3 regions of the Synechococcus sp. 'PEA 65AY6A-5F PE A' genome follow, and region 3 is predicted to be linked to each of the others. Evidence: riboswitches for the same ligand, from Rfam matches in the RefSeq annotation. Region 3 holds a riboswitch; each other region holds the start of a gene.
What was found. A riboswitch is a leader RNA that binds a small molecule or an ion and turns the genes downstream of it on or off. The one in region 3 is predicted to bind cobalamin.

Region 1: linked by a shared signal. The riboswitch ahead of metE (5-methyltetrahydropteroyltriglutamate--homocysteine S-methyltransferase) and the one ahead of GG26_RS10160 (TonB-dependent receptor) in region 3 are both predicted to bind cobalamin.
Region 2: linked by a shared signal. The riboswitch ahead of GG26_RS06830 (sirohydrochlorin chelatase) and the one ahead of GG26_RS10160 (TonB-dependent receptor) in region 3 are both predicted to bind cobalamin.

What each region holds. Positions count from the first base shown of each region.
Region 1 is NZ_JAOALE010000032.1:5,834-9,034, forward strand. It holds gene moaC (cyclic pyranopterin monophosphate synthase MoaC) at 1-431, shown strand, start outside; gene GG26_RS10570 (MoaD/ThiS family protein) at 406-669, shown strand; gene GG26_RS10575 (molybdopterin synthase catalytic subunit) at 670-1,155, shown strand; tRNA gene GG26_RS10580 (tRNA-Arg) at 1,189-1,263, shown strand; cobalamin riboswitch at 1,278-1,482, shown strand; gene metE (5-methyltetrahydropteroyltriglutamate--homocysteine S-methyltransferase) at 1,888-3,201, shown strand, end outside.
Region 2 is NZ_JAOALE010000015.1:16,386-19,586, reverse strand. It holds gene GG26_RS06835 (hypothetical protein) at 1-509, opposite strand, end outside; gene GG26_RS06830 (sirohydrochlorin chelatase) at 621-1,649, opposite strand; cobalamin riboswitch at 1,679-1,815, opposite strand; gene GG26_RS06825 (heavy metal translocating P-type ATPase) at 1,944-3,201, opposite strand, start outside.
Region 3 is NZ_JAOALE010000029.1:16,775-19,975, reverse strand. It holds gene GG26_RS10160 (TonB-dependent receptor) at 1-1,177, opposite strand, end outside; cobalamin riboswitch at 1,217-1,358, opposite strand; gene GG26_RS10155 (DUF1565 domain-containing protein) at 1,450-3,201, opposite strand, start outside.

The sequences.
Region 1 (3,201 bases), on a different contig from region 3:
TCTTGCCCACACTACCAGATCTAGTAGAAAGCGTTGGCCCGATCAGTGGCCTATTGACTGCCTTGAATACTCATCCTGAAGCTAACTGGTTGGTTGTTGCCTGTGATCTACTGAACCTTCGGTCAGAAACAATCCAAAAGCTGCTGGATCACTACCAAGCCGAAACAATCGCAACTTGCTATGTTAACCCCGAGCGCGGCTTCCCGGAAGCTCTTTGCGCCATCTATACTCCTCAAGCTGCAGCGGTACTAGAAAGGGCTTACGCGGAAGGGGTGTACTGCCCTGTGGAAATCCTCAGCAGGCAGCCCTGCACCCTAGTTACCCCCAACCATGAGGTCGAGCTCATGAACGTCAATACCGCCGAGGAGTATGCCACTTTCCAATCCGTTTGGGGTAGTTGCAGCCATGGTAACTCAATCTGTCCTAAGTAAGACCGTAACAATTCAATATGTAGCAGTGCTGCGGGAACAGGCTCAGCGGAGCAGCGAAGTGCTGCAAACCAGTGCAGCAAACTACCTAGAGCTCTATCAGCAGCTGCAAGCAAAGTATGGATTTTCGCTAGCAGCGGAGGACGTTAAGGTTGCTGTCAATCATGAGTTCTGTGGCTTGACTAGGCCGATAGATGAAGGTGCCTTGGTAGTTTTCATTCCACCAGTTTGTGGGGGCTAAATGCTGCGTTTTCTAATTGTGGATAGCACCATCCAGCCAGCTGAACTCAGTCGTTTGCTCGTCAATAACACAGCGGGTGCCTTAGTAACCTTCGAGGGCTGGGTACGCAACCACAGCCAGGGCAAACCTGTTCTCAGCTTGGAGTACGAAGTCTACGAGATCCTTGCCCAGAAGGAGGGCGAGAAGATCCTCCGAGAAGCCCACGCCAAGTTTGGCCTCTGCGGTGCTGTTGCCTGTCACCGCCAGGGTCATCTTGCAATTGGTGATATTGCGGTTTGGGTTGGTGCTACAGCTGAACATCGCGGCGCCGCTTTTGCTGGAGCACGTTACATCATTGATGCAATCAAGGAGCGCTTGCCCATTTGGAAAAAAGAGTACTACTGGGGTGAGCCGCCGCGTTGGGTTTTGTGTCAGAAAGCAAAGCCTTTGTTCCAGCAATTCCATAAGAACGCTATTGCTCGGCAGCCTTGCGGCGATACCCCCTAGCCTCTCTGCTAGTATCAGTGAGGTACCTGACCTGGGGCTGTAGCTCAGCCTGGATAGAGCAAGCGCCTCCTAAGCGCTAGGTCGGCGGTTCAAATCCGCCCAGTCCCGCTAAAACCAGTGATAGGATAAAGTCTACTGTCGGTTCTGACGGGGATCAGCCGTCAGAGGCAACGGGGAAAGTGCAGTGAGAATCTGCCGCTGTCCCGCAGCTGTGAGCCGGTTTTGGACTTGGGATCCCTGGTTCGTTGTTGCAAGAGGCCTTGAGACCAAGCCAGCCCCTCCAAAACTGAGCAAGTCAGAATGCCCGCCGGCGGTTTTTCCACAGTTCACCATATCTGCGAGGTACAGATATGCTCCCCATTTTGACGTTAGCCCGTTCCCGTCTCGAAGTTTTTTCATCGGCCTGCTTACGGATTTTCGACGCTCTCGGATCGTAGGCACTCAGTCAAAAGCGCGGACAAGAGAGCTGAGCAGTTAGCTCAGGGGCAGCTAGGAGGACGGTTGCTCGCTTTGGTTGCACAAAAGAGTCCTCTGGGCATCCCCCTGTGCAGAGTGGGCAAGCCGCCAGGGTGAAGGAACGCCTTGACAGCTCCGGCAGGTTTCCTGGCCTAGGGAAAACCTTCTGCCGGGATGCCACCGATAGGCATGTCGGCGGCCATCTCTTGCTGCCTAGGTTGGATGACAACTGGCGGCAACCTCAATTACCGAATTCGATTCAGGACAAGGTACCTTATGGCCATTGAAACTCAAACCCTAGGCTATGCCCGCATGGGCAAGCGCCGCGAGCTGAAGAAAGCCCTGGAGGCCTTTTGGGGCGGCACCCTGGAGGCGGAAGCCTTGTTGGCGACGCTGCAGGATCTGGAGAGTCAGGCCTGGCGAACCCAGCGACAGGCCAACCTCGACCACATTGCCGTAGGAGATCAAACCCTCTACGACCACGTTTTGGACTGGGCCACCTGGCTGGGGCTGATTCCCTCCCGGTTTCAGAGCTTATCAGGCCTGGAGCGCTACTTTGCCATGGCGCGGGGGCAGGAGGGGCTGCCGGCCTTGGAAATGACCAAGTGGTTTGACACCAACTACCACTACCTGGTGCCGGAAATTGAGGCCGACGCGATCCCTCAGGCCCATTTCGACGACTTCCTGGCCACGGTGCGACGGGCGCAAGGGATCCTAGGAAACCGCACCAGCCCCGTCCTTCTCAGTCCGGTTACCCTTCTTGCTCTAAGCCAGCGCTCTGGCGAGTTGCGGGGGGATCTGGAGAAGCTGCTTCCTCTCTACAGAGAACTCTTGCAGGAGCTGCAGCGCCTGGGGATCCGGGAAGTGCAAGTCCATGAGCCCATCTTGGTGACCAGCGAAGGCAAAAGTCTTCAGGAAGCGGTGGAGCAGACCTACCGCTGGCTTGCAAGCGTGGGGATCCCTCTCCACCTGGTTACCTACTTTGACGACTTGGGGGAGACTTACCCCTGGGCGGTGGAGCTTCCGGTAGCTGGCCTCAGCCTCGACTTCACCCGCGGCCACAACCTGGAACTGGTCAGAGCCCACGGCTTCCCCGCCGACAAGATCCTGGGGGCGGGGGTAGTGGACGGGCGCAACGTCTGGCAGATCCAGCCCAAAGCCGTTCTGGCCACTCTGCAAGAGCTGCAAGCCCTAGCCCCCAACCTGCGGGTGCAGCCTTCTTGCTCGCTCCAATTTGTGCCCCACGACGCTGCTCTGGAAACCCACCTGCCAGAGCCTTTGCGCAATGTTCTCAGCTTTGCCGAGCAGAAGCTGGCCGAGGTGGTTCTGCTGGCCCGCACCCTCAACGGCGAAGACACCGCCGCCCAGCAGCAGGAGCTGGAGCAGCAGTGGCAGGCCTTCCAGGACTTCAATCCCCCCAACTCTACAGTGCGCCAGGCCTTGGCCAACCTGACGGCGCAGGACTTCCAGCGCTCCCTTCCCTACGAGCAGCGTATAGGCCGGCAGGTCAAGCTGCCACCGCTGCCGACCACCACCATCGGCTCTTTTCCCCAAACCCCCGAAGTCCGGCAGTGGCGGGTCAAGTACAAA
Region 2 (3,201 bases), on a different contig from region 3:
GATGTTTGGAGATTTTGCAAGTGCCGTTGCAACCGTTGGGCTTGGGCCTGCAGAACTCGGCACCGCTGCTGCTCGCTGCGCAGTTGCGCTTGGGGGCGTTCGCAGGTTTGGATTTCGGCTTTCACCTGCTGCTTGGTGCGGTCGAGGATCTTTTGGTGGCGGAGCTGGGTTTGGCGGATCTCCTCAGCCACTTGCAGAGGACGCGGATCCACTTCGGGTTGCCGCGGCCTACCACCGTGATCGGCAGGATCGAAGGGAGACACAGCCGCCAACAGCGATTCTCGAAAGTCAGGCCAGGAATGCGACTGCAGACCCATCTGAACCACCCGCCAGGCCCCATAGGAGGCCCCAATTGCAGCCAGGAGCCCAGGGATCCCGGCCAAGGACAGGGAAACCTTGGGCAGGGTCGGCAGGATCTGATCCAGCAGGCCCACCACCAACGCGAAGACAAAGATCCCGCTCCCCGCGGCAGCGGCACCTGAGACCCAAGAGGAGCGGGAGAACATCATCGTTTCTGTTTTTTCGCTAGCAGAACCACCGGAGCAGGAGAACCAGAGGTCAGGTTCACAGATCGCCTGCCTGCATCTCAGTTTATCCCGCCGGCAGCCTCTGTTTCTCGCTTAGGGCACTTGCCAAGCCCGCTGGTGGTAGCTCTGCAATTCGGCCCAGGGATCCGCTGCTGCTGCGGGGGTATGGCCGTGGTTGTGGTGATGGTGAGAGTGATGGTGATGGGATCCGTGCCCATGGGAGTCATGGTCATGGTGATGAGTATGCCCCGCTCCCAGCTCTGCGCTCACCGCCAGGCGAAACTTGCAGAGGTGGCAGTTCATCAGGGTTTGGCCCTGGAGAGCTTCCTGCTCCAGTTGCTGCAGGCTGTGCAGCACCGCGTCCACAAGGCCCAATTCCGGCAGCATCAGCCAGTCGATCTCGGGGTATTGGCGTCGCCGTTCTTGCACCGCCGCCTCGATTTTTTTCACCAGCACCCCTGTAAAGAGAAAATAGGGCAGCACAACCACCCGGCGCGGCTGCCAAGAGAGGGCCCGCTCCAGACCCACCGGCAGGCGGGGATGGGTGATGCCGATAAAGCAGGTTTCCACGGCAGCAAACCCGGATCCTTCCCAAAGCAGCCGGGCCAGCTTACAGGCTTCGGCGTTGGCTTCGGGATCGCTGGAGCCGCGACCCACAAATAGGAGCACGGTTTCTGCCTCTGGGATCCGCCGCGGTTGGGCAGCTATCAGAGCAGCCAATCGGTCTCGCAGCAGTTGCAAGATCTCGACCCGGATCCCCAGCGGCCCGCCGTAGTGGATGCGCAACTGCGGGTGGAGGGCCTGCAGACGATCCAGCTCCACCGTCACGTCGAACTTGTTGTGGCGCGCCCCAAAAAGCAGCAGCGGCAGGGCCACGATCTCCTGCCACCCTTGGGCCAAGCATTGTTCCACCCCCTGGGCAATACTGGGCTGGGCTAGCTCCAAAAAGCAGGGGATCACCGGCCGATGGGGGGTGAGGGATTGATAAACTTGGGCCAGCTCCAGAAAGGCTTGCTGCCCTTCAGGGTCACGGGATCCATGGCCGATGAGCAACAGGGGCAAGGCAGGAGAAGAAAACTGCCCAACCGCACGGGGAGGGGAAAAACTGAGGACATCCAACACAAAAAACTCCGTTCCTTGTGAATCGCAAGGGGTACAGGACAACGGCAGGTGGGTGTTCTGGCTGAGGGAGGGATCCCATCACAGTTGCGTCACAGTGGCGGATTTGCACCGCGCTTTCCCCAGTCTGCCTGAGCCTTTTAGGTTAGCTTGCCGCTTGTCGTTCACCAAGCCCCCTGGGGGGGATGTCCTTGTCTGCCAGAAGATAGCCCTGAGGCATGAGCGGTACGGCAGACTCATGCTCAAAGGGCAGCAAAACTGTTGCCGCGCTAATCCCCCTTGCCCCTGGGAGAGGGCCTAACGCCGGCCCGCTGGTCTGGGGGGCTGAAAGTGTCGCAGGCGCAGGGCATTGGCGACCACCGAAACGGAACTCAGGGCCATGGCTGCCCCCGCCAGCATAGGGTTGAGCAGCCAACCGGTGAAGGGGTAGAGCGCCCCAGCGGCAATCGGGATCCCGAGCGTATTGTAGATAAAGGCGAAGAAGAGGTTCTGGCGGATGTTGTTGAGGGTGGCCCGGCTGAGTTGAATGGCTGTGGCGACTCCCCGCAGATCCCCCGACATGAGGGTAATATCGCTGGCGGCCATCGCCACATCCGTACCTGTACCAATGGCGATCCCCACATCGGCTTCTGCCAGTGCCGGCGCATCGTTAATGCCATCTCCCACCATCGCTACCCGGTGGCGGGGCCGTCTGAGCTGGCGAATATAGGCTGCCTTTTGCTCAGGGCGGACTTGGGCGATCACCCGGCGAATGCCTGCCTGCCGAGCAATGGCCTGGGCGGTGGTGGGGTTATCCCCGGTCAGCAGGATCACCTCCAGGCCCATCTCCTGAAGCTGGCGCACCGCTACAGGGGAGGTGGGTTTAATGGGGTCGGCAATGGCCAACAGCCCCACCAGACGGTGGGATTGCGCCACGCCGATCACCGTTTTGCCCTGGCTTTCCCAGGTCTGAACCCGCTCCAACCAAGAGGGATCCCAAGCGATCCCCATCGCCTGCAACCAGCTCAGCCGACCGATGCCGACCCACTGATCCTCCACCCAGGCTTCTGCCCCCTCGCCCACTTTTGCCTGAAAGTGCTGGGCCGGCGGGATCGAGATGCCTTCGGCTTCGGCTTTTTGCACCACTGCCTGGGCCAGCGGATGTTCCGAGTGTTGTTCCACCGCTGCTGCCAGGCGCAACAGGGCTAGGGGGGAAGATCCTGGCGTCCAGATCTCGGTGACGCTGGGACGGCCCTCGGTGAGGGTGCCGGTTTTGTCCAGGACGACTGTGCCCAGGCGATGGGCCAGCCATTCCAGGCTTTCGGCCCGCTTCACCAGGATCCCCAGTTCTGCCCCCCGCCCCGTCGCCACCATGATCGAGGTGGGGGTGGCCAACCCCAGCGCACAAGGGCAGGCGATGATCAGCACCCCAATGGTGTTCACCAAAGCCAGCGTCGGATTGCCCGCCAGCCCCCACCAGAGCACAAAAGTTAGGATGGCTACCCCGATCACCGCCGGCACAAACCAGGCCGTCACCCGATCCGCCACCTGTTGAATGGGAGCTTTGGATCCCTGG
Region 3 (3,201 bases):
GGTCGAGGTGGAACTGGGGATCCGGGCTGTAGTCCAGGCGGGCAAACAGGGCCCCCTGGTTAACCGTATCGTCGTAGTTGATATTGGCAGAACCCCTGGCAAAAGAAAAAGTCGTATTGCGGGCTGAGATAGAGCGATAATCTGCCCCCAAAACTCCCTCTAGGTTTTCGCCGGCCTGCCAAGCATATTGAAGCTGGGATCCCCAGCCATTGCGCAAGATGACGTCGCGGGATCCCTGGCTTTGCGGAGCGCTGAAGCGGTAGTTGAGATCGTCCAAAAAGACTCTTGCCTGCAGGGATCCTGTTTCCTGAGTCCACAGCCAACTGAGATCCAGCAGCAGATCGTTGGTGTTTTGCTCTGCGTCGGGAGAGGGAAACTCTACACTGCCGGGCACGCGAAAGGCTTTGTTGAGGTAGAGGGCGTTGGCTGTTAGGACTTGATCTTCGGCCAGTTGCCAGGTGAGCTTGGCCTGCAAGTTGTGGTACTCCACCGCCGAGTTTTCCCGCCTGCCTGACTTGCCCAGCCGCTCAATGGCAAAGGGAAAGTCGTTGTTACTTTGCAGACGGCGATAGCTGAGCACCCAGCCCAGATCCTGGGCTTGGCCGCGACTTTGGATCCCTTGCTCATTGAGACCGTAGCTGCCGACCGCCGCTTCCAGCACCGTCTCCGTTTCTGGCTGCGGCTCCACCGTGACGATGTTGATCACGCCGCCAACGGCGTCTGAGCCGTACAGGGTAGAGCCGCCGCCGGGGGAGACTTCAATTCGCTCGACGACATCGGTGGTGATTTGCGAGAGGTCAAACCCCCCGAAAAAACCCAGATCGTTGAGAGGGCGGCCATCCAAGAGCACCAATACCTGCGCCGTTCGCGCCCCTCGCATGAATTGAGAGCTAAGAGCTCCCAACTGAGTTCCCGCTGTGCCATCGCTGAGGATCCCGGGCAAGTAGCGCAGGGCTTCCTGCACCGTCCTTGCCCCTTGCTGGCGCATCTGCTGGCGGGTGATGACATAGACTGGGCGGGAAGACTCTCGCAGCAGGCCGGGACGGCGAAACGGGGTGGTGACGGGTTGATTCAAAATCTCGGCGCTGAGGCCGGTATCCAAGATTGCCTGCCCCCAGGCCGGGATCCCCAAACTCAAGATCCCCAGCCCAAGGCTGAGACATACAGTTACTTTCATCCGGTTGCTCCTGCTTCCGTGCGACGCGGAAGGGCTAAGCTTTGAGCCAAAGCCGCAGGCGGGCATCCTGACTGAGGTCCTCAGCCCATCACAGTTGCGGCACAGCGCCGGATTTGCAGCGGACTTTCCCCATTGCTTGCCCTGGCTGATCCCCAGGACAACCTGACGGCACGGCTTTCCTCCCCATTGCTCTGGAAAAAGCCGTGCTAGGCATCATACATTCCCTGCTGGGGAGTTCCTATCCTGCCGGGGGGGATCCCTGGGCAGTGAGGTCAACGGAAGATCATCTCCGCCACCGCGTCAAAGCCGGCGTCCAACAGCCGATCCAAGACTGACTGGGCCTGGCTGCGGCTGTCGTAGAGGCCGGCCTGCAGCACCCTCCTGCCGTTGAACACGGTCTCCACCGCTTCGGGGAGGAGCTGCCGCAGCCGCTGCAAATCGTCGCTGCCCTTGGGGGTCACCAGCACACGAAAGCGGGTGGCCGACTCTGCTGGGGCTACCGCCGGTTCTGGAGCCGCGGCAACGGGAACAGGGGGGGTTGTTGGGCTGCTGCCCGCTTGTCGGCGAGCCGGGGGTGGCAGGAGGGTAGTAATATCCGTGAGAGGAGCCACAGATTGCTGGCGGACGGGAGTGGCAGGAGCAGGCTCAACCGGTTGGGCAGGCGTGGTGGAGCCATCGGGGGTGAAGGGGACGGCAACAAACTCCTGGGGTTGAGCGCCTGCCGGCTGAGGGGGGGCACTGGGCAAAATGCGCCCTCCCGATCCCGCTGCAGGAGGGGGAACGGGGGCAGTCGATTGGGGCACCGTCACCACCGGCAAGGTGGGAGAGGCCGCCGCCGGCTGGGGATCCCTGCTGGGAGCCGGAGGCTCGGCCTGCGGAGTTGTGGGCAGCGTCAAGCCGCCTGCCGCAATGGGTGGCGGGGCGTTGCTGGGCAGCGCAGCCACCGTGGTCTGGCCGGCCAGATCCAGCTCCCCTTTGGTTTTGCCGGCCAGTTGGTTGCCATTGGCGTTGAGGCGCAGGCCGCGGGTGGCGTTGTGGATGTCGTACTGGCCGTTCCCCTCAAAGATGTTGTTGCCGGGATCCGAAGCCGTGCCCAAATCTGGCTGGGCGGTGGTGATAGCTGTCAGGCCAGTCTCCAGGTTGCGGGCAATGAGATTGTTGCGCAGGATGGGACGGGCGCTGCCGCCGACCACAATGCCGGTGCGGTTTTGCAGGATGCGGTTGTTGCGCACAATCGGCGCCGAGCGCTGGTCGATGGTGAGGCCAAAGCCGGTCTCTTGGAAGAGGTTGTTGACAATGGTGGGCTGGGAGGTGCCCAAGACGGAGATGCCGTTGGCCCCGTTTTTGTAGAAGCGGTTGCCTTCTATCCAGGGGTTGGAGGCGCCGGCGATGAAAATGCCGTCGTGGATGCTGCCCACAAAGCTGTTGTTGAGAATCCGCGGGGAAGCCGATTCTACCCAGAGGGCGTAGCCGCGCCGACCCTGGTTGCGCAGGGTAACCCCCCGCACCTCTGAGCCGGTCTCTGCCAGCAGGGCAACGTTTTGCCGGGCCAAGGTCGGGCTCATGTAGGTGCCGCCGCCATCGATCAGGTAGCCCTCTCCCAAGGTGGACTCGTCCCCGCGCAAGATAAGGCCGGCCTTGAGGCGGATGGGGAAGACTTCGCCGCTTTCTGCGCTGTACACCCCCGGCAGAAGCTGGATGATGCTGCCGGCTGGCGCCCGGCTGATGGCATGGGTGATGGTCTTGAAGGGGTTGTTGCGGGATCCATCCCCTTGGGTATCGCTGCCATTGGCGGCATCCACAAAAATGGCGGGGCGGTCGTCCGGCAGCGGCGGCGCTTGGGGCAGGGCCTGCTTCTCCAAAAGGCCGGTGTCCAGGGAAGTTTGCGCCCAACTGGGATCCCTTCCTGCCGCCAGCAGTAAGCTGGTGCTCAACAGCAAAGAGGTGGCCAGTCGCGTCAGCGTCGCGGAGCCGTGACGCTGCAACCGCAAGTCAGGCAGGACTGCTGTAAATTGGTGTTCGCC